Regions from separate parts of the Priestia sp. MDV22-iso46 genome, predicted to be linked through region 3. Evidence: riboswitches for the same ligand, from Rfam matches in the RefSeq annotation. Region 3 holds a riboswitch; each other region holds the start of a gene.
The links. Region 3 has a riboswitch for lysine ahead of AC4NPH_RS02195 (amino acid permease). Riboswitches for the same ligand answer to the same signal wherever they lie in the genome.

Region 1 (6,815 bases), 190 kb from region 3:
AAAGGCTACACCTAAAATACTCAAAATGCTCGTAGCAGACGTCATATCTTTTCCAAACAAACTGAATAAGAAAACAATTTTTAGAATACCGCCAATAACAGAACCATCTTTATGCGTGTTTGCTCCTAATGGAATCACCGTTTCAGCAATATCAAGTGGCACACCCATTTTCTTTGTTGCATCTAAATTGACTGGAATAGATGCAGCAGAAGAACAGGTAGCAATAGCGGTGATAGAAGGAGCAGCTGCATTTTTCCAGAACAGTTTAATTCCTGCTTTACCGCCAGCAATCCATGCGTATAGCGTAAAGAAGCCGAAATAGTAAACGATTGCAATTAATAAATAAAGAATAAATGCTCTAGCGTACCCTTGTAAGATCTTTGGTCCTAGTTCTCCTACTACAGTAGCAAAATAGCACCCTAAACCAATTGGAGCATAGTACATCACAATTTTAACAACCTTCATCGATACTTCTTGACCCGAAGTCAGGAATTTCGCCATAGGCTGTCCTTTTTCACCGGCCATCGTTGTAGCAATACCGAAAATGACGGCAAAGACAATTAATTGTAAAATATGCTCTTTCGAAAATAACTGAACAAAATCAGGTACAGTAAAGGTACTAACAAGCTGAGTTAAAAGCGTCATTTTTTCAGCTGTATTTTCACTGTCACCCATTAATTCTTTAATCGCAGAAGTATCTACGTTGTGCAGCGGATTGTAAAGTGACGCGCCTAAAAAGCCTAGAACAGCTGAAACAGCAGCAGTAGCGATAAACACAACGGCGATACCTAGCATAATTTTACCGAGACGTTTCATTTCGTTCATGTTTGCAATTGCCGAAGCCACACTAAAAAAGACAAGGGGAACGATAATCATGAACATTAAATTAAGAAACAAATCACCAAAGGGCTTTACGACTGCTACATCGGGCCCGATAGCATATCCTGCTATCCCGCCAATTAAAATAGCGAGAAGCAGAATAAGCGATGATCTGTACGTTTTAAATACACTTAAAACCATAGTTATATTTCCTCCAAACAACAATAGCTTCTTTACTACGCAAGAACAGCTATCATTTGCTCATTGCATACGTAGTAACGACTGGCTTTACATCTTTTCGCACCAAATCTTCGTATGTTTCTCGCTCCACAGCAAGACGAGCTTCTCCATTCTTTACAAATACAACAGCAGGGCGCGGAATGCGGTTGTAATTGCTAGCCATTGAATAGTTGTAGGCACCTGTAGAGGAAACTGCTAATAAATCTCCTTGATTAACGCGCGGTAAATCGATATCCCAAATAAGCATATCTCCTGATTCACAGCATTTCCCCGCAATCGATACCGTTTCATCTTTTTTATCCGTCACTCTATTAGCCAAGACAGCTTCATGCTTTGCATCATACAAAGCAGGACGAATATTATCGGTCATACCCCCGTCAATTCCCACGTATTTGCGTACACCTGGAATCTCTTTCGTTGAGCCAATTGTATAAAGCGTTGTACCCGCTTCTCCTACGATGCTTCTTCCAGGCTCAATCCAGACTTCCGGAAGGGTATAATTTTGTTCCGTTAACGTACGGCTTAGCTTTTCTGTCAGTGCATCTACATAATACTCAACTGGAAGAGGAGAATCGCTTTCGGTATAACGAATACCAAAACCACCACCTACGTTTAAAACTTTTACTTCAAAGTCCATTTTATCACGAATATTGAATAAGAAATCAGTTAAAATATCAATGGCGCGAGAAAAACCATCTACTTCAAAAATTTGCGAACCAATATGACAATGAATGCCTAAAAGATTATAATAAGGCTTTTCTAATGCAGAACTTACCGCTTTCATGGCTTGGTCATTGGAAAGACCAAATCCAAACTTTGAGTCTTCTTGTCCGGTCATAATATATTCGTGTGTATGGGCTTCAATCCCTGGAGTAACACGGAGAAGAATAGATGCTTTCTGTTTGCGCTCAGCTGCTAAGGCATGCAAAACTTCAAGTTCGGTGAAGTTATCCACAACAAAGCAGCCGATATTCGCATCAAGAGCCATTTCAATTTCTTCAATCGTTTTGTTATTTCCGTGAAAATGAATGCGTTCAGCTGGATATCCCGCTTCAAGAGCTGTAAATAATTCGCCTCCTGAGACCACATCTAATGACATATCAAGCTTCGTTAAAAGATTAGCCATTTCCATACAAAGAAAGGCTTTCCCTGCATAGGCGATTTGATATGAAAATCCACTTCTTTGGAAGGCTGAATGGAAGGTCTTGCATTTCGTCTCAATTAATTCTTGATCGTAGATGTATAGGGGAGTGCCGTATTGTTTTTTCAGTTCGACCGTATCGCACTGTCCAATTTCTAAATGATTGCTGCTGTTAATTTTACTCGTTCCATGTAAGTACATAATCCATATCCCTCCATTTAAATCATTCAACTATAACTTTGATGATCAGTAGAAAAACACAAAAAAGACCCGTGAAGTGATGTTCACGCGTCTTGGTTTCATAATAATAAAGTATTATTACATTCTAGGCATCAACATCTCTTCAATAGCTCTCCACAAACCAAATGGTTTGTGACAGCTCAGCATTTATTCAATACTGAACCAGTATATGAACACAATGGATGTCTATATACTTCGGCACGAAATCCCTTTTACTTATCTTCACAGACTCCATTAGTCTCTAATAAGTGACTCTTGATTTCATGCACCTCTATTCTCAGAGAGGAAAATTATATTTAAATGTAACTCCTATTATATTTCCTTTTCCTCTGTCTAGTCAATGAAAAGTTAAGGCATAGGAATATCAAAAAAAATAAATAAAAAAGCTATAAAGCTTCCAGATAGAATCCAAGCAGCCAGTGCTGTCTTCTGATGAATGATTAAAAGTGAGAACGTGACAACATTGAAGAGAAAAGAACACAGCAGCGACCATCCATAATGATGAGTGATACTGTGATTAACATAAGCAATGAACTCAATCACAGTAAATAAAAGCGCCCACAAAAGAATCCACCACAGCCGGCCGCTTACATGCAACGGCAGCCTTCCTAAAAAAACCGGTATAACAAACGGATAAATAATTAAGGTTATTCCAAGGGAAACCATTAGGTGATCGGGTAGAAAAAGGTGATCAATACCAACAGGGTGAAATACCCATACGCGGTGATGAAACAGCAGCACTTCATAAAGCAAATTCCCCGTGATCCAAAACAACAAAGTAGGATAGTATTCTTGATATCTCCGCCACTTGCCAAATAGTAAACCAAGAATGATGAAAAATAATACAAATGAAGATTGCATACGCTCTCCTTAAAATAATGGTTATTTCTTTTTATTTACATATTATAGTGGTTTTATTCTTTCATTTTTTTATTCAGAAACTATAATAAAAAAGCGGTAAACGCAGTGTTAAATATGCGCGATCACTACTTGTGGTTTGCTTCATCTCACCATAATCTCCGTAAAAGAACTTATTGCGCTTTTGTTTACAATGAAAGGAGCTATACGTCAAATTCAGCAAGACTCAAAAATAAGCTCAAAATAGCTTCACCTAGTATGTGACTTCTTTTTTTGCTATGCTAAAATTGCGTACATAATGGCATAAGAATACTAGAAGAAAGAAAAGGGTGTTTTGGTATGAAAACATACATCGTAGTTGGAGCTGGGATACTTGGAGCTTCTACAGCATATCATTTAGCAAAAGCAGGAGCAGATGTGACATTGATAGATCGCAAGGATGCGGGTCAAGCTACTGATGCAGCAGCAGGAATTGTTTGTCCATGGCTTTCGCAGCGTCGAAATAAAGCATGGTACCGCTTAGCAAAAAGCGGCGCCAAGTACTATCAAACATTAATTCAGCAATTAGAAGAAGATGGAGAAACGGATACGGGATATAAGCGAGTAGGAGCAATTAGCTTACATACTGATGAGCAAAAGCTTAAAAAAATGGAAGAAAGAGCATATAAGCGTCGGGAAAAAGCTCCCGAAATAGGCGAGATTACACGTTTATCCGCTAAAGAAACACAGGCTTTGTTTCCGGTTCTTTCGGAAGAATACAGTTCAGTTCATATTAGTGGAGCCGCTCGCGTTAACGGAAGAGCTCTTCGAAACGCACTTGTGAATGCAGCGAAGAAAAACGGTGCAAAAATAATAGAAGGAAACGCAGAACTACTTTATGAAAATAATCAAGTAACGGGCGTTTCCGTAAATGGACAAACCCTTCTAGCAAGTACAACAATCGTAACAGCAGGAGCGTGGGCAAATCAATTACTAGAGCCTCTTGGAGTGAAATTTTTAGCAAGTTTTCAAAAAGCGCAAATTGTCCACTTGCATCTCCCTGATGTAGATACAAAAGACTGGCCCGTTATGATGCCTCCAAGCGACCAATATATTCTTTCATTTGAACAAGGTCAAATTGTCATTGGAGCAACACATGAAAACGACACGGGTTATGACTTGAGAGTAACTGCTGGGGGGCTTCATGAGATTTTTTCAAAGGCCTTATCAATTGCTCCCGGCTTAACAGAAAGCACAGTCTTAGAAACAAGGGTAGGGTTTCGACCATTTACTCCAGGCTTCTTGCCAGTCATTGGAACTCTTCCGGCTTACGAAGGAATACTAGTAGCGAATGGTCTCGGAGCTTCAGGCTTAACGTCGGGTCCTTATCTTGGTTCAGAGCTTGCTAAATTAGCACTTGAAATGGAAATGGAAATTGATCTTAGCGACTATGATGTAGGAGGAGCTATCGAGTCTTAAGCAAACAGAATGAATGAAAACAAATAGAAGTTCGCAAACTATAACTACTATATGATGAAAGGGAGTAGATTGTTTGCGAAAGATTATGATAAGTGCAGCAGCAGCTTTTTTATTTATGAGCGCGACGCCTGTATTAGCAGAAAACAATCCTCAGCCAGAAACAAAAGACGTGCAGCTGACGTCTCAGCAAAAGCAGGAATTGTCCGTGCTGTACAAAGAAATGCTAGCAAAAAAGAAAGAAATACTTTCAAAATATGTGGAGTACGGTGTGCTAAGCAAAACGGAGAGTCAAAACATTTCTTCACATATGGAAAATCGCTATCAGCATATGGAGAAAAATGGTTTTGTGCCGAAGCGACACTGTCATAAAATGCATCATTCAGAGTAATTCATATTCACATAAAAAAGCGCCTTTACAGGCGTTTTTTTATGTGAATGAATGGAAAATATCCGCTTCTTTATCTAGTAAATTCTAAAATCCTCATGTAAAATTAAGAGAATGAGAACGAGTAGGAAAGATGCTAGTGAGGGGTAGGTAAATACGAACGATGAACGAAAATAAAAAAATAGTCCGATTACATGCAGAAAATCATTCAGCTGAGGCGCTAGGAATCATATTTGCTTACAAACAAAAAGATGACCATCTTGTTTACAGTATGTATCAAGGTGAAAGCGTTCATGAGCAAAAAATACCTCTAGAAGAATGGGTCTCGTATGAGCATTTTTTCGAAGCACTAAACAAAAAGAAAAAGCTTATGTACGAGCTTCAAATAAATGATAAACGCTATGTAGTAAACTTAACCCCTTTATCTTACACAGAAAAGCCTGAAATTATGGGGCATTGCGTGAATATAACTAGTTATCAGGAGAAGAAAGAACAGATTCAGCCTTTTATTTATCATAACGCAGATGCTGTTGCTGTCGTTGACTTAGAAGGTAAAACGCTTCAAGTGAACCCTGCGTTTGAGAATACATTTGGCTGGACGTTTGAAGAAATTTATCAAAAGCCTCTTCCAATTATACCTTCGTTTTTAAAGGAGCCAGTGTGCGAACTTCATAAGACCATTCAATCAGGGGAATCGAAAACGGAATTTGAGACGGTCAGACAGCATAAAGACGGTCATTTAATTAATGTAAGCGTCACACTATTCCGCGTTGAAAATATGAATGATTGGCCGCTATGCATTGCTTTTGTCTATCGAGATATAACATCACGAAAGCAGGCTGAAACGGCTTTAAAAGAAAGCGAAGAACGCTACCGAAGCTTGATTGAGTTATCGCCGGAAGCGATTATCGTTCATAGTGAAGGGAAAATTGATTACATCAACCCTGCAGGAGCCAAAGCGCTAGGATACAAAAGTCCTCAAGACGTATTAGGAGCTTGTGTTTATCAGTTTGTTCACCCTGATTACTATGATGTGGTAAAACAGCGAATTTATCGAATGAAAACAGAAAATAAATCTGTAGACCTACAGGAAGAGAAGTTTATTCATAAAGACGGTCATACGATTGATGCCGAAACCATTGCTTTTCCTATTCCCTATATGGAAAAGCAGGCCATTCAAGTTTTGTTTCGTGATATTACAGAACGTAAAAAAACTGAAAAATTGCTGCGTGAATCCACTCAGCTTTCCTTAGTCGGACAGTTAGCGGCTGGTATAGCTCACGAAATTCGAAACCCTCTGACGGCGGTAAAAGGATTTATGCAGTTATTAAAAGAAACGAGCGGTCAGCCTTACTATGTAGAAATGATAAATCATGAGTTAGATAGAATTGAATTGATTACTGATGAGTTCTTGAGTCTTGCAAAGCCTCAGGCGAAAACCTACAGGGACAAACATGTCCAAGATATTTTAGAGAATACTTTAAAGCTAGCTGAGGTGCAGGGGATTGCGGAGAAAATTCACGTAAAAAAAGAAATTGATCTTCATCTTCCTCTCGTATTATGCGAAGAAAATCAGTTGAAACAGGTGTTTAGCAATATATTTAAAAATGCAGTCGAATCTATGCCAAGTGGAGGAACCGTAACGATTCAACTAAAAAGATTTAATCAGGAGAA
Region 2 (6,815 bases), on a different contig from region 3:
AATCGTGAATATAGGAAATGAAAACCTTTGCATTTCCTAATAAAGTATGTGACAGGTTAATTTTACTCCCATCGATTAAGAGCGTCAAGGCAAGATATTTAAATCTTCTATAAAATATAAATTTATAAAATTTTATATTTGTTAACGCTTACTATATTGATGTTACAGATTTTTTCTTTCTATTATAATATTGCTTGCCACAACTAAGTAAGCGTTTACTTTATACTTTTATTGTAAACAAGTTCACAAAACATTTACACAGGTAAAAGTACCCTTTTAAAAGGTATATTATGGATTTTTTATCTTTACATCTAACTCTTTTTACCATAATAAAGATCCTCTTACATTTTATTAAAAAAATGCGTGAGAGGTTTTTTAGATTTGTATATAATAGTAGTAAAGAAAGAGGGGAAAGCATGAGCAATTTACAAACAGAATCACAGCAAGAACTTGAAGAGACGATGGAAACATCAGAACCTAATGTCACAGCTGAAACAGAGAGAACTCTTGATCACGTTTCATATTTCGGATATAGCCTTTTGCGTGACGTGTTAATTCCAGAGCTTCTTGGAGACGAAACGAATACCATTTCATACTGGGCAGGAAAACACCTTGCACGGAAATACCCATTAAATACAATGGATGAAATCGTCGCTTTTTTTAAAGCAGCTTCCTGGGGAACACTGACGCTTGCAAAAAAAGATAAATATTCACTAGAGCTTGAGTTATCAGGTGATGTGGTCAGCAAAAGATTTCAGCAGGAAACTTGTTCGTTTCATCTTGAGTCAGGATTTGTGGCTGAACAGATTCAGCGGCAAAACAACTGCCTAACAGAAGCCTACTTAACACATAAAGAAAAGAACGGAAAAGTGCTGATTTCCGTGCAGTGGGACCGAAAAGATATTTTACCTACCGAAACACGCGCGGAGCGTTATAAAAAGTAAAAAATACGTATATATAAAAGACGTGGAGATACCACGTCTTTTTTCTCTTCTTTATACTTGCACTGCCTGCTGTTCTTCTAGTTCGAATGCTACGTGAAGCGTCTCAACTGCTTTTACCATATCAGCATGCGGTACAACTGTAGATACTTTAATTTCAGACGTGCTGACCATCTTCACTTCAATTTTCTCTCCTGCCAACACTTCAAACATTTCAGCTGCAACACCTGGGTTTGAAATCATACCTGATCCGACAATCGACACTTTAGCCAGACCGCTTTCATGTTCGATACGCGTATATCCTAAAGTAGATTTATATTCTTTTAAGACAGCAAGAGCAGCTTCTACGTCTACGGTTTTAATAGAAAATGAGATGGATAGACGATTATTAGCCGTTACGTTTTGAATAATAATGTCCACATTTAACTGTTCTTTTGCTAATGCTGTAAAAATAGTAGAAAGAGTTTGCAACTCGTTGTTTAACCCTTCAATTGTCACGCGTGAAATATTATCTTCAAACGCAATTCCTCTTACGACTAAGTTTTGTTCCATTGAAACTTCCTCCTCAACAATCGTTCCATTCTCGTTTTCTAAGCTTGAACGCACTTCTAGCGGTACCTGATAATTTTTTGCAAACTCAACAGCGCGCGGATGCAGCACCCCTGCTCCCAAATTAGCTAATTCTAACATTTCGTCATATGAAATAGAGTGAAGCTTACGGGCATCTTCTACATAGCGCGGATCTGTCGTAAACACTCCTGTTACATCTGTATAAATATCACATTTTGCAGCTTTTAGCGCCGCGGCAAGAGCTACTGCCGTCGTGTCAGAGCCGCCTCGACCTAATGTTGTAATGCTTCCATCTTCTGAACAGCCTTGGAATCCAGCTACTACTACAATTCGTCCGCTATCTAACTGACGTTGAATACGAGTTGTATCAATGTGCTGGATTCGTGCATTGCTATGAACTGCTTCCGTCTGGATGCCAGCTTGCCAACCTGTTAGCGAAGTTGCTTCATACCCTTTGCATTGAAGGGCCATTGTTAACAGGGAAATCGTCACTTGTTCTCCAGTTGTAAGAAGCATATCCATTTCGCGTTTGCTTGGACTGTCCGTAATATCACTTGCTAATTTCACCAGTGCATCTGTGGTTTTGCCCATTGCCGATACAACAACGACTACTTGGTTACCGCGCTCTGCTTCTTGAATAACTCGGTTTGCTACATGTTGAATACGTTCAACAGAACCAACAGATGTTCCACCAAATTTTTGAACGATTAATGCCATAATTTTGTTCATTCCTTTTCAATAAATTTGCATATGCAGGATGATGAGAAGCTAAATTTTTTTACTCAGACAATAAAAAAAGCAATGAGATGAGCTCTCATTGCTTAACGAACGAAAATTATAAAACATAACCGTCCACTGCCGTGAGATAGCTCTCCAAGAATCTACATCTTGACAATCCTACGTTTATTCAACGCAGAACCAGCAATCATTACTATGAGGTAATGTTCACTTCGGCAAATTTCCCTTTCCGCATCATTCATAAGGGCTCATACCCTTCCTGATACGTACTGATTAAATTTGCACCTCTATCTTCACTTCATTTGATGAAGTGTCGTATGAAATTAGTTAATAGCTTATCAAATATTTTCTATTATTTCAAGACTATTTTTGCAATGTTTCATAAATTTTTTCAGCAATGTTTTGAGGAACACCTGAATTTCGAATATCTTCAACCGTTGCTTCTTTCAATTTTTTCACCGAACCAAAATACTTTAACAAAGCTTTTTTACGCTTTTCTCCCACTCCCGGAATGTCGTCCAGAACAGACTGAAAAGCGGACTTAGAGCGCACTTGACGGTGGAAGGTAATCGCAAAGCGGTGAACTTCATCTTGAATTCGCTGAAGCAAATAAAATTCTTGACTATTGCGTTCAAGCGGTATGATTTGAGGAGGCTCGCCAATCATCAGATTCGAAGTTCTGTGCTTATCATCTTTGACAAGACCTGCTGTAGGCACTAAAAGTCCCAATTCATTTTCGAGAACATCCTGCACCGCAGCCAAATGCCCTTTACCTCCATCTACAACAATTAAATCTGGAAGCGGAAGACCTTCTTTTAATGCTCTGGAATACCTTCTGCGAACCACTTCTCTCATGGAACTGTAATCATCTGGTCCCTGCACGGTCTTAATTTTATATTTACGATATTCTTTCTTTTCCGGCTTCCCATCAACAAAAACAATCATCGCAGAAACTGGGTCTGTTCCTTGAATATTTGAATTATCAAATGCTTCAATCCGATAAGGAGCGGCAATTCCAAGCTCTTCTCCTAACCGTTCAACTGCGCCAACCGTGCGTTCTTCATCTCGTTCAATTAAATAGAATTTTTCACCGAGCGCAATTTTTGCATTTTTACACGCAAGTTCTACTAATTCTTTCTTTTTGCCTCGCTTTGGATGCTGAACCTCTACTTCTACTAATTTCTCAGCCAACTCTGCATCAATCGTTGCTGGAACCATCACTTCTTTTGGCTTAATATTTTTGGCATAAAACTGACCGATAAAAGTTAAGAAATCTTCTTCTGGCTCTTTATAAAAAGGAAACATAGAAACTTCTCGCTCGATTAATTTCCCTTGGCGAATAAAGAAAACTTGAACACACATCCAGCCTTTATCATAAGAATAGCCAAACACATCTCGATTAACAAAATCATTAAACGTTACTTTTTGCTTTTCCATTGTCGCTTCGATATGAGCAATTTGATCTCGATATTCTTTAGCCCGTTCAAAGTCAAGTTCTTCTGAAGCTTTTAACATTTTTTCAGTTAACTCTGTTTTGACATGCTCATATCCACCATTTAAAAACCGCGTGATATTTTCAATAATTTGTTTGTTTTGCTCTTCTTTTACTTCTTTTACGCAAGGAGCTAGGCATTGCCCGATATGGTAATACAAACAAGGTCTGTCTGGCATGGTAGAGCACTTTCTTAATGGATAAATGCGATCAAGAAGCCGCTTTGTTTCATTTGCAGCTTGAACGTTAGGATAAGGACCGAAGTATTTCCCTTTATCTTTTTTTATTTTTCTTGTAATAACAAGTCGGGGCTGTTTTTCAGCTGTAATCTTAATAAAGGGATAACCCTTATCATCTTTAAGCATGATATTGTATTTTGGATCATGCTTTTTAATTAAATTCATTTCTAAAATAAGCGCTTCTAAATTAGAAGATGTGACGATATATTCAAAATCGACAATGTCGTTTACAAGTCGAAGCGTCTTTCCGTCATGAGATCCGGTAAAGTAGGAGCGCACTCGATTTTTTAATACTTTTGCTTTTCCTACGTAAATGACCGTTCCATATTTATCTTTCATCAAGTAGCAGCCGGGCTGATCCGGTAAAATAGCCAGCTTTTCTTTTAAATAATCGTTCATATTTTTCTCCTTCCTCTTCTCTTACTCTGTCCATCTATACATTCGCTTATGAAGCGTAACCTACATTCTTTCCTGCCTTACAATACATGCACATAAGCCGGATTTATGGCGGTGTTCCTTACATCTAGTATAAAACAAACGAACGCATATTCGCTAAATAAAAGTATTCCCAAAAGAGAAAAAGTGGAGAAAAAGAAAAAACCTAGCCTGAGCTAGGTTTTGACTTACGCGTGTTTATTAATTAATTCTGTTAATGCTTCTTTTGGTTGGAAACCAACTACTTGGTCAACTTTCTCTCCATCTTTAAATAATACTAAAGTTGGGATACTCATAACACCAAATTTTCCAGCCGTTTCTTGATTTTCATCAACGTCTACTTTCACGATTTTAACTTTATCGTTAAGTTCGCCATCGATTTCTTCAAGAACTGGAGCAATCATTTTACAAGGGCCACACCATGGTGCCCAAAAGTCAACAAGCACTAGGCCTGATTTAATTTCATCTGTAAAGTTTTTATCTGTAGCATGTGCAATAGCCATTTTAATTCCTCCTAAATATATGCAATATCCAAATTCTACTCACAGTATATCACCTTCAAATAAGGTTTGCTAACTTTTTGCTTACATTTATACTGTTTATTCTCCGCTCTAGTTTGTACAATTCACATAAAAACATACGTAGAAAATTTCGTTTTCCATGAGGTTGAGACATAACGAAATGAATCCCATCTAAAGACGAACAAATAGTATACAAGAGCTGAACCGCTTGTGACACCGCAGTTGATTTCTGTGCAAGACTTCGCTTTCTGCAGGAGTCTTCGCCTTGCCCTCCAATCAACTGCTAGAAAGACCCACACACATGAAAGCTACGCTTACCCTAACAAAAAAACGAACCACTAATCAAACATCTTGATCAATGGTTCGTTTTTCACTTCGTCTAAAATACTTTTGTCCCAGCCTCTTACGCAGACTGTACTTTCAGCTTTTTAAATTCTTCCGTTAGCAGAGGCACCACTTCAAATAAATCTCCAACGATTCCGTAATCAGCTACTTTAAAAATATTCGCCTCAGGATCTTTGTTAATGGCAACAATAATTTTTGAATTTGACATGCCGGCCAAATGCTGAATGGCTCCTGAGATTCCGCAGGCAATGTATAAATCTGGTGTGACTACTTTGCCCGTCTGACCGATCTGAAGAGAATAGTCGCAGTAATCTGCATCGCACGCTCCGCGAGATGCCCCAACAGCTCCATTTAACACGTCCGCTAGTTCTTTGAGAGGTCCAAAACCTTCCGTGCTTTTTACACCTCGACCACCTGCAATCACGACTTTTGCTTCGGATAAATCAACTCCTTGCGTTGCTTTCCGTACAACTTCTTTTACAACTGTACGCAGGTTTTTGATTTCAACATTTAAATCCTCTACATCGCCTGTACGTCCCTCGTCTTTTGCAAGCGGTGAAATATTATTTGGACGAATCGTGACAAACGTAAAAGCATCGGTCATGATTTTCTTTTCAAATGCTTTACCAGAATAAATTGGGCGGGTGAAGACTACTTGATCCCCTCCAACTTCTACATCCGTCACATCGGAGATAAGTCCTTTGTCTAAGCGAGCTGCCAGTTTTGGCGCTAGGTCTTTGCCAAGAGCCGTATGGCCAAATACGATAGCTTCAGGCTGTTCACTTTCAATGATGGCTAATAACGCCTGAGCATAACCATCCGATGTGTAAGCAGCTAAATCTTCATGCTCCGTCACAACAACTTTATTCGCTCCGTACGCAATAAGCTCTTCACTTAAAGCTTTTACGTCCTTTCCTACTAACGCTGCAACAATTTCCCCACCGTCAGCTACAGTAGACGCTGCGGAAATCGCTTCAAACGATACGTTTCGTAATCCCCCATCACGTGCTTCTCCTAGAACTAACACTTTGCGTCCCATTGCAATACCCCCATTGTTTTGACTTTTGACTTATTAAATGACTTTTGCTTCTTTATGCAGTAAATTGACCAGTTCTGTCACTTGATCTTTTATATCTCCTTGTAATACGCGTCCTGCGTCTTTTTTCGGAGGCAAATAAATTTCAATTGTCTTTGTTTTTGCTTCTACATCATCTTCATCTAAATCTAAATCATCCAATTCCACTTCAACCAACGGTTTCTTCTTCGCTTTCATAATCCCTGGAAGAGATGGATAGCGAGGTTCGTTAAGTCCCTGCTGAGCTGTTACTAGAAGAGGAAGCGACGTTTCGATAACTTCGGAATCGCCTTCCACATCGCGTACAACAGTCACTTTTTCACCTTCGATATCCAATTTTGTAATCGTCGTAATATAAGGGATTTCTAACTGTTCTGCTACGCGCGGCCCCACTTGGCCCGAACCTCCGTCAATCGCTACGTTTCCTGCCAAAATCAAGTCAGGAGATTGTTCTTTTAA
Region 3 (6,815 bases):
GGCCATGATTTCTTTTAAGCTATAAAATAAAAATGTTTCTCCTAATAATCTTGTAGTTTTAAACATCGTTTCCTCCTTGTATATTTAGTGGATTAGGATGAAAAAGCGAGCGTTTTAACGGAAACAGAGATTGCTTCTCCAGCTACTGGTAACCCTAGATCGATGTAATCTCCGTGTGTAAAATCAATTTGATCTAAACAAATAATTTCTAACTCTTTTCTCTGTTTAGCTAGTGCTTGTCCTAAGGCTTTTGCAATATCTTGCTCGCATAAAACAACGAGGCACTTAGCTCTCTTAAAACAAGCAATAAATTCAGCGCTTATTACTTTTGCTAATTCTTGCAGCATCTTATAGCTGCAGTAAGGAAAATGAGATAAAGCAATAGCAACGGGAGGATCTTCTGCACTGAAAATAGTTGAAGCCTGCATACATGACGCTCGAGCTCTTTCTTGAAACAGCTGCGGATTCCACTCCTCCTCTGGCTGTACGGGTATTTCTATAATCGGAATGTTTTTCAGCGGCAGTTTTTTAGACTTAATGTATACGGTTGATCCGCTAACTTCTGTATTTTGCATACCAGCTCCAATGACAGTAGCGCGCGTTGTCTCAGCGGCTTGAGATACTTGGATGGATTGAAAATGATATGCTAGAAGCGGACCAACGTCCCCGTGTATGGCCACTTCCTTCACTGTTTTTGGCTTTTGCTTCTCCATCATTGCTCCTACTCCTCCTGAAACCATGATCGTTTCAGGAGGTATAGAAGATCTTGTATGAGGAGAAACGAGCAGCGAGGAATTTTGATTCAGCGCTTTTACATAATTCACGGTTTCTTCAGCTAGTAATTGACAGATAGACGAGAGCTTTTCAAATGTTGCTTTTTCACCTTCTCGCAGTGTTAAAGAATTATTTTTCAAAAATTCAGTTAAATGAGACGAAACGTAGGTAACAAGACCGTCTTCATTTAGTCGAATTAATCTCCCGCCTACATGCAGTGTAAACGTTTCTATCACTTTTCCATTTTGACATAAAGCGATGTTAGCAGTGCCTCCTCCTACATCAATATTGGCAATTACTGCATTTGTTTCAGCAGAACGTTCGATTGCTCCTGATCCTTTTGCTGCTAATATTCCTTCCAAGTCAGCGCCGGCTGTTGCAACAACAAAACCCCCAGCATGTTCGGCTAGATAGTGAACGATACTTTCTGCATTTTGCTTTCTAGCCGTTTCTCCTGTAATGATTACAGCGCCCGCCTCCACTTGATCTAAGGAGATTCCTGCATTCTTATACTCTTGTTCTAGTAGTACCGTTAATCTTTGAACATCGATTTCAACATCGTTTAGCATAGGGGTGGTATAGATAGAACTTGCATACGTTACGCGACGATCAATAATTTGACAGCCTGGCAGCGTAAACTGATTTTGTTGATTTGCTATTAGCAGCTTGCTTACAATCAGTTTTGTTGTGCTTGTTCCAATATCTAAACCTATGCTCGTGATCCATTTCTGTAGCATGCTATCAATCCCTTATCTCGTTTGAATATGGTGATTATCATAAAACAGTTTTTTGAATATTTCACTAACTATGTTATCAAACCTGACACACTTTTGTGTAAACAAAGGTGACAAATGACAAAAAGACTAAATCTTGGTAGATTTAGTCTTTTTTATTATGAGTGTGATTTAGTTACAATCATTCTTGATGCGGATGGAATTAATAGTGAAAGAATGACTAAGCAGGCAATTAGTGACCCTACCATTGAAATCCCGTTCATTGAAAAAGAATACCACAGAGCGGACATGCCCTTTGGCGCGTATGATCCCCAGAAAATAATACCCGCAATAAAGTGCCAGAAATACCGTGCGAAGCTGCCGATAACAAGGGATAAAACAATCAAAACAAAAGCTTTTGATCTGTTATTGTTAGCTAAATTTGTTTTAATAGATTGCGAAAAAACACCTCCAAAACCTATAAAAGCAAAAGCCACAATATATTCAATAAACGTTTGCAGCGCTGTTAAAATATAAGCCGTTCCTGTTGCCAACTGCAACAGCCCCCATAATAGACCAGATAGAGCCCCGCCTTTTACTCCCCAGCGAAAGCACATAATAAAAATGGGCACCATGGAGAACGAAATACTCACAGCCGTTGCAATCTTAATGGAAGGCAAAAGATCAAGTAGAAGTGCTAATGCTGCAAAAATAGCTATTTCAATTTTAGCCTGTAAGGGTAATGCTTTATTCACGTTTCTCACTCCTGTTTTTGAATCATTCATATCAAACGGTTTACACAGGAGTAAGCAAATATATGCTACTATTCCCACATTCCTACGCTAGCGTTAACTAACAGGTTCGAAGGGTCTGAACAATTTGTTCACTCTCAGCACGGCGGCTCCCCCTGTGGTACGTTCGGATATTTATGTAGTATTATGACAACATTTATTATACCATATGTAACAAAATAGATTCGAGAGATTTCAAAGATGTTTCTATTTTCTGAATCTATTTTTTATAATGACAATCGTTTTAGTATTTGATATACTTCTTTTATGTCAAATGAATATAAAAAACCCTCATCCTAATCGATGAGGTAGAGGTCGCAGTTTTTAATAGTAAAGCAACGGAAATGCAGAGAACATTGAGGATGTTGCTTGAAAGGAAAAATTGCCGAAGTTTAGATCACTTCTCTGTTGATTTAAGCTGGGGCTGTCTCCGAACAGGAACAGAACTGTCACATCATGCAAGTGATGTGAAGAGCTATCTTCACGGAAGGTTGACGCGGTTTTCAGATTTAAAAGCGCGCACATATACTGCGGGCTTTTTTTATGTTATCCCGTCTCTTTCCGTACATTCGAAAGGAGTATTTATCTATGCAAGAGCAGCAAGAATTAAAACGTGGGTTGAAATCTCGCCACTTAACGATGATTTCATTAGGAGGAGCCATCGGAACCGGCTTATTCCTAGCAAGTGGTGGAGCAATTCACACAGCAGGACCTGGGGGAGCGCTTTTAGCTTACGCTATTATTGGTGTCATGGTTTACTTTTTGATGACCAGCCTGGCGGAGCTCGCAGCTTATATGCCTGAAGCTGGTTCGTTTAGTACGTATGCGTCTCGGTTTGTAGATCCATCCTTTGGTTTCGCTCTCGGCTGGAACTATTGGTATAACTGGGCTATTACAATTGCAGCTGAATTATCTGCTGGAGCCCTTATTATGAAATTTTGGTTCCCAAACTCTTCTTCTATTTTATGGAGTGCCCTGTTTTTATTAATTATGTTTGGGCTTAACTACCTTTCTGTAAAAGGATTTGGCGAATCTGAATTTTGGTTTTCATTAATTAAAGTAGTAACGGTTATCATCTTTTTAGTTATTGGTATTATGATGATTTTTGGTATCTTTAACAATGAAGCACCAGGTTTTAAAAACTTCACGCTTGGTGATGGACCCATTCACGGTGGATTCTTTACTGTCTTAGGTATTTTTATGGCTGCTGGTTTTTCATTCCAAGGAACAGAGTTGCTTGGAGTCGCAGCTGGAGAAAGTGAAGATCCGGAAAAAACGGTTCCTCGCGCAGTTAAACAAGTCTTCTGGCGCATCTTGTTATTTTATATTTTAGCTATTTTTGTTATTGGGATGCTTATTCCATACACAGCGGATTCATTAGCAAGTGATGATGTGCGGGTCAGTCCGTTTACTCTAATATTCGAACGAGCAGGTCTGGCGTTTGCAGCATCAGCTATCAATGCCGTTATTTTAACAGCCGTTTTATCTGCTGGTAACTCAGGTATGTATGCTTCTACGCGTATGCTGTGGAACTTAGCGAAAGATGGAAAAGCACCGAGGTTCTTAGCAAAAGTAAATAAACGAGGCGTTCCGGTTAATGCTTTGATCGCAACGGCACTTGTCGGTACACTTGCATTTGGTGCTTCATTTTTTGGAGACGGTGCGGTATACACGTGGTTACTTAACGCTTCTGGTATGTCTGGTTTTATTGCTTGGTTAGGAATTGCAATCAGCCACTATCGTTTTAGAAGAGCATTTGTTGCCCAAGGTCATGATTTGAGTGAACTTCCATATCATGCAAAACTTTTCCCGTTTGGCCCTATCTTTGCCTTTATTTTATGTGCCGTTGTTATTTTAGGCCAAAACTATTCGGCGTTTATGGGTGACTCGATTGACTGGTACGGTGTACTTGTTTCCTATATCGGACTGCCTTTATTCTTAATTGTTTGGTTAGGATACAAATGGACGAAAAAGTCGAAACTTATCCCGTTAAAAGAATGTCAAGTAACAGTGAAAAAATACGAATAAAAAAAGCTCTCTATTCTTTTGAATAGAGAGCTTTTTTATGTGATCTGATCAGCAAAATGAAGAGATATATGGGCGGGCTGGTTTTTCATAACAAGCATATAACCTTTGAGGGGACGATTACAGTAATCAGCAGCTTCTATATAATAAATATGCTGAATTAACCTGCTTAAATGGGTTACAAAAGATGGAAGTTGATGAGTAGGAATGCTTTGGATGTAGTCTATGATTTCTTGTTTAGTTTGAAGGCCCGAATGGGTACATTCTAACAGATGAAAAAGCAGATCTGCTGCTATAGTAGATAGTTCAGAATTGTGCTTGATTCTATTCAGCTGGATATGCAGCTCTTTTTTGGACCATCTTTTCGGAATAGCTCTTAGATGCTGATATTGAAAATGTGTATTCATGATAGCTAACACCTTTCGTATTAACATAATAAAACGACTTATTATGTTAATAACCTTTACACACGAAACTAAAACGTTACAATGTGTAAAGGTGTCATACATCTTATAAAATAAGCTGATAAAAAAGCACATCTTGCCACTGATCAAATTTCCAGCCTACTTCTTTAAATTCTCCGCAAAATGTAAAATTAAATTGCTCATGCATTTTGACACTGATATCATTCCCTTTTGTAATCCCTGAAATGACAACGTGATGGTTGAGTTCTTTAGCTAATTCCAAAATCCGCTTCATAAGCTGTTTTCCAATGCCATGTCCCTGCTGGTTTTTATCAATATAAATCGACAGCTCTACCGTTTGAATGTACGCCTCTTTATCTCGATAAGAAGAAAGCGAAGCATAGCCCGCTACTACCCCATCTTTTTCCGCTACAATAAGCGGAAAAAGTTCATTGCTAATGTGATTATCAAACCAGCTCCTTCTTTGCTCTACTGTTACAGTCGTTAAATCAAAAGTAGCAGCACTTGTTTGAACAGACTGGTTATAAATTTCAACAAGCATAGGTAAATCTTCTTCTTTAGCATAACGAATGATCATATGTACAAACTCCTTATAGTATAGAATTATCTTTATTTTACTTCTTTTAATAAACATAATCTACATAAAAAACCGATGTGCGCATGCACATCAGTTATGATTTTGAGCATATTGAAAGGTTTGAAGAACTTGAAGTGTCTCTTTTGTAGAAACGACCGTTGCAAACTCCTCATGCAAAGAAGACAATGCGAATGTATGTACATCTTCTGCAGGAAGCCTTGTTTTTCCATCGTAGGACATACAATCAAAGCAAGCTGTTGCATCGTTTACAACGTACGTCCTGTACCCTAGATTTCCAGCCATGCGAGCAGTCGTAGAGACGCAGTGATTAGTAGTTAGTCCTATTAAGATAAGCGTATCATAGCCATTTGCTTTTAAATAACTGTCTAGCTCTGTTCCAATGAAGCAGCTGTTCACGTGTTTGCGAATTAAGTATTCATCTTCTTGTGGACCAAATCCTTCTTTGAACTGAAACCCCTTCGAACTTGGGTGTAAAGGAGAATTTGGATTTCCTGATGCATGCTGTACGTGAATGACAGGATAATCTTGGCGCCTCCATGCTTGCAGCAGCGTCAGCATATGTTTTTCTGCATCTAAATTGTTTCTTTCCCCCCACTCGGGTGAATAAAATCCTTCTTGTACATCGATAAGCAGCAGCACTGGTCGGGAACGTAGCATAAGCATCATCTTCTTTCGTCTTTATTTTAAAATGGAAATAACGTATGTGCACCCATCAGGACCGGCTTTTGAAGAATGAACCGTTTGTTTCGGTAAATGTATCCGATCTCCTGCCTGACATAGAACCGTATCACGTTCAACTGTAAAATAAATAGATCCTTCAAGTATATGAAGAATTTCATCAGTTGGATGCGTATGAGATGGGTGCGTTTGAAAAGCAATATCGTGCTGTACTTCAACGTATCCAGTATACGCCGGAAGCAGTTCTTTAACTACTTCTTCAAACTTTCCGCCAACTCCTTTTTTAATAGAGGCTTTTTTTACGTCCATGCTGCTCACTCCTTTTTAATTTAAACGGACACTGTCCGGTAGTATAGTTGTTATCATCATGTAAAAAATATTGCTTCCACTCTCGGTTTCCCTGCTGTCCATACCATCCTAACTCAGGGTGAGCTGATACGTCATCATATGTTTTTAACCGATCGCGGACCACCTTTTGTACGTGCCGCCCTATTTTTGAATCTCCTGTCATACCTTCAAAGACCCACCGAGGCTGAAATGTAATCATAAATCCTCTGCTCTTACGGCTTTTACGAAAAGAATGAGCAGGCGTATTACATACGACAAAAATAGGTTCTCCGTGAAAGCAAAATTCCCATAATGGATCTTTTGGATCTTTTGGAATGTCTTGCGGCCATTTCTTTTGATCAATTTGATGAAGAAACGTCAGCGTATCCCAAAACATCGTTTCGTACTCTTCCATTGATCGTTCTTTATGTTCAGGCTTAAAGAATAACACAAAAGATGTATAGCGACCTATGGTCTTGAACGT

Region 1: another riboswitch for lysine. It lies ahead of lysA (diaminopimelate decarboxylase); the one in region 3 lies ahead of AC4NPH_RS02195 (amino acid permease).
Region 2: another riboswitch for lysine. It lies ahead of AC4NPH_RS12000 (aspartate kinase); the one in region 3 lies ahead of AC4NPH_RS02195 (amino acid permease).

Annotation. Positions count from the first base shown of each region.
Region 1 covers NZ_JBZVWT010000001.1:601,125-607,939, reverse strand. The annotation lists gene AC4NPH_RS03170 (dicarboxylate/amino acid:cation symporter) at 1-1,020, opposite strand, end outside; gene lysA (diaminopimelate decarboxylase) at 1,073-2,401, opposite strand; lysine riboswitch at 2,540-2,722, opposite strand; gene AC4NPH_RS03160 (CBO0543 family protein) at 2,789-3,301, opposite strand; gene AC4NPH_RS03155 (NAD(P)/FAD-dependent oxidoreductase) at 3,638-4,756, shown strand; gene AC4NPH_RS03150 (YckD family protein) at 4,830-5,144, shown strand; gene AC4NPH_RS03145 (PAS domain-containing sensor histidine kinase) at 5,305-6,815, shown strand, end outside.
Region 2 covers NZ_JBZVWT010000002.1:18,178-24,992, reverse strand. The annotation lists gene AC4NPH_RS12005 (YslB family protein) at 417-944, shown strand; gene AC4NPH_RS12000 (aspartate kinase) at 996-2,228, opposite strand; lysine riboswitch at 2,370-2,547, opposite strand; gene uvrC (excinuclease ABC subunit UvrC) at 2,613-4,379, opposite strand; gene trxA (thioredoxin) at 4,604-4,918, opposite strand; gene AC4NPH_RS11985 (electron transfer flavoprotein subunit alpha/FixB family protein) at 5,340-6,320, opposite strand; gene AC4NPH_RS11980 (electron transfer flavoprotein subunit beta/FixA family protein) at 6,354-6,815, opposite strand, start outside.
Region 3 covers NZ_JBZVWT010000001.1:412,163-418,977, reverse strand. The annotation lists gene AC4NPH_RS02210 (ethanolamine ammonia-lyase subunit EutB) at 1-66, opposite strand, end outside; gene AC4NPH_RS02205 (ethanolamine ammonia-lyase reactivating factor EutA) at 93-1,511, opposite strand; gene thiT (energy-coupled thiamine transporter ThiT) at 1,667-2,272, opposite strand; TPP riboswitch at 2,305-2,405, opposite strand; lysine riboswitch at 2,580-2,764, shown strand; gene AC4NPH_RS02195 (amino acid permease) at 2,867-4,306, shown strand; gene AC4NPH_RS02190 (hypothetical protein) at 4,342-4,710, opposite strand; gene AC4NPH_RS02185 (GNAT family N-acetyltransferase) at 4,814-5,305, opposite strand; gene AC4NPH_RS02180 (cysteine hydrolase family protein) at 5,396-5,983, opposite strand; gene AC4NPH_RS02175 (cupin domain-containing protein) at 6,005-6,313, opposite strand; gene AC4NPH_RS02170 (YqcI/YcgG family protein) at 6,288-6,815, opposite strand, start outside.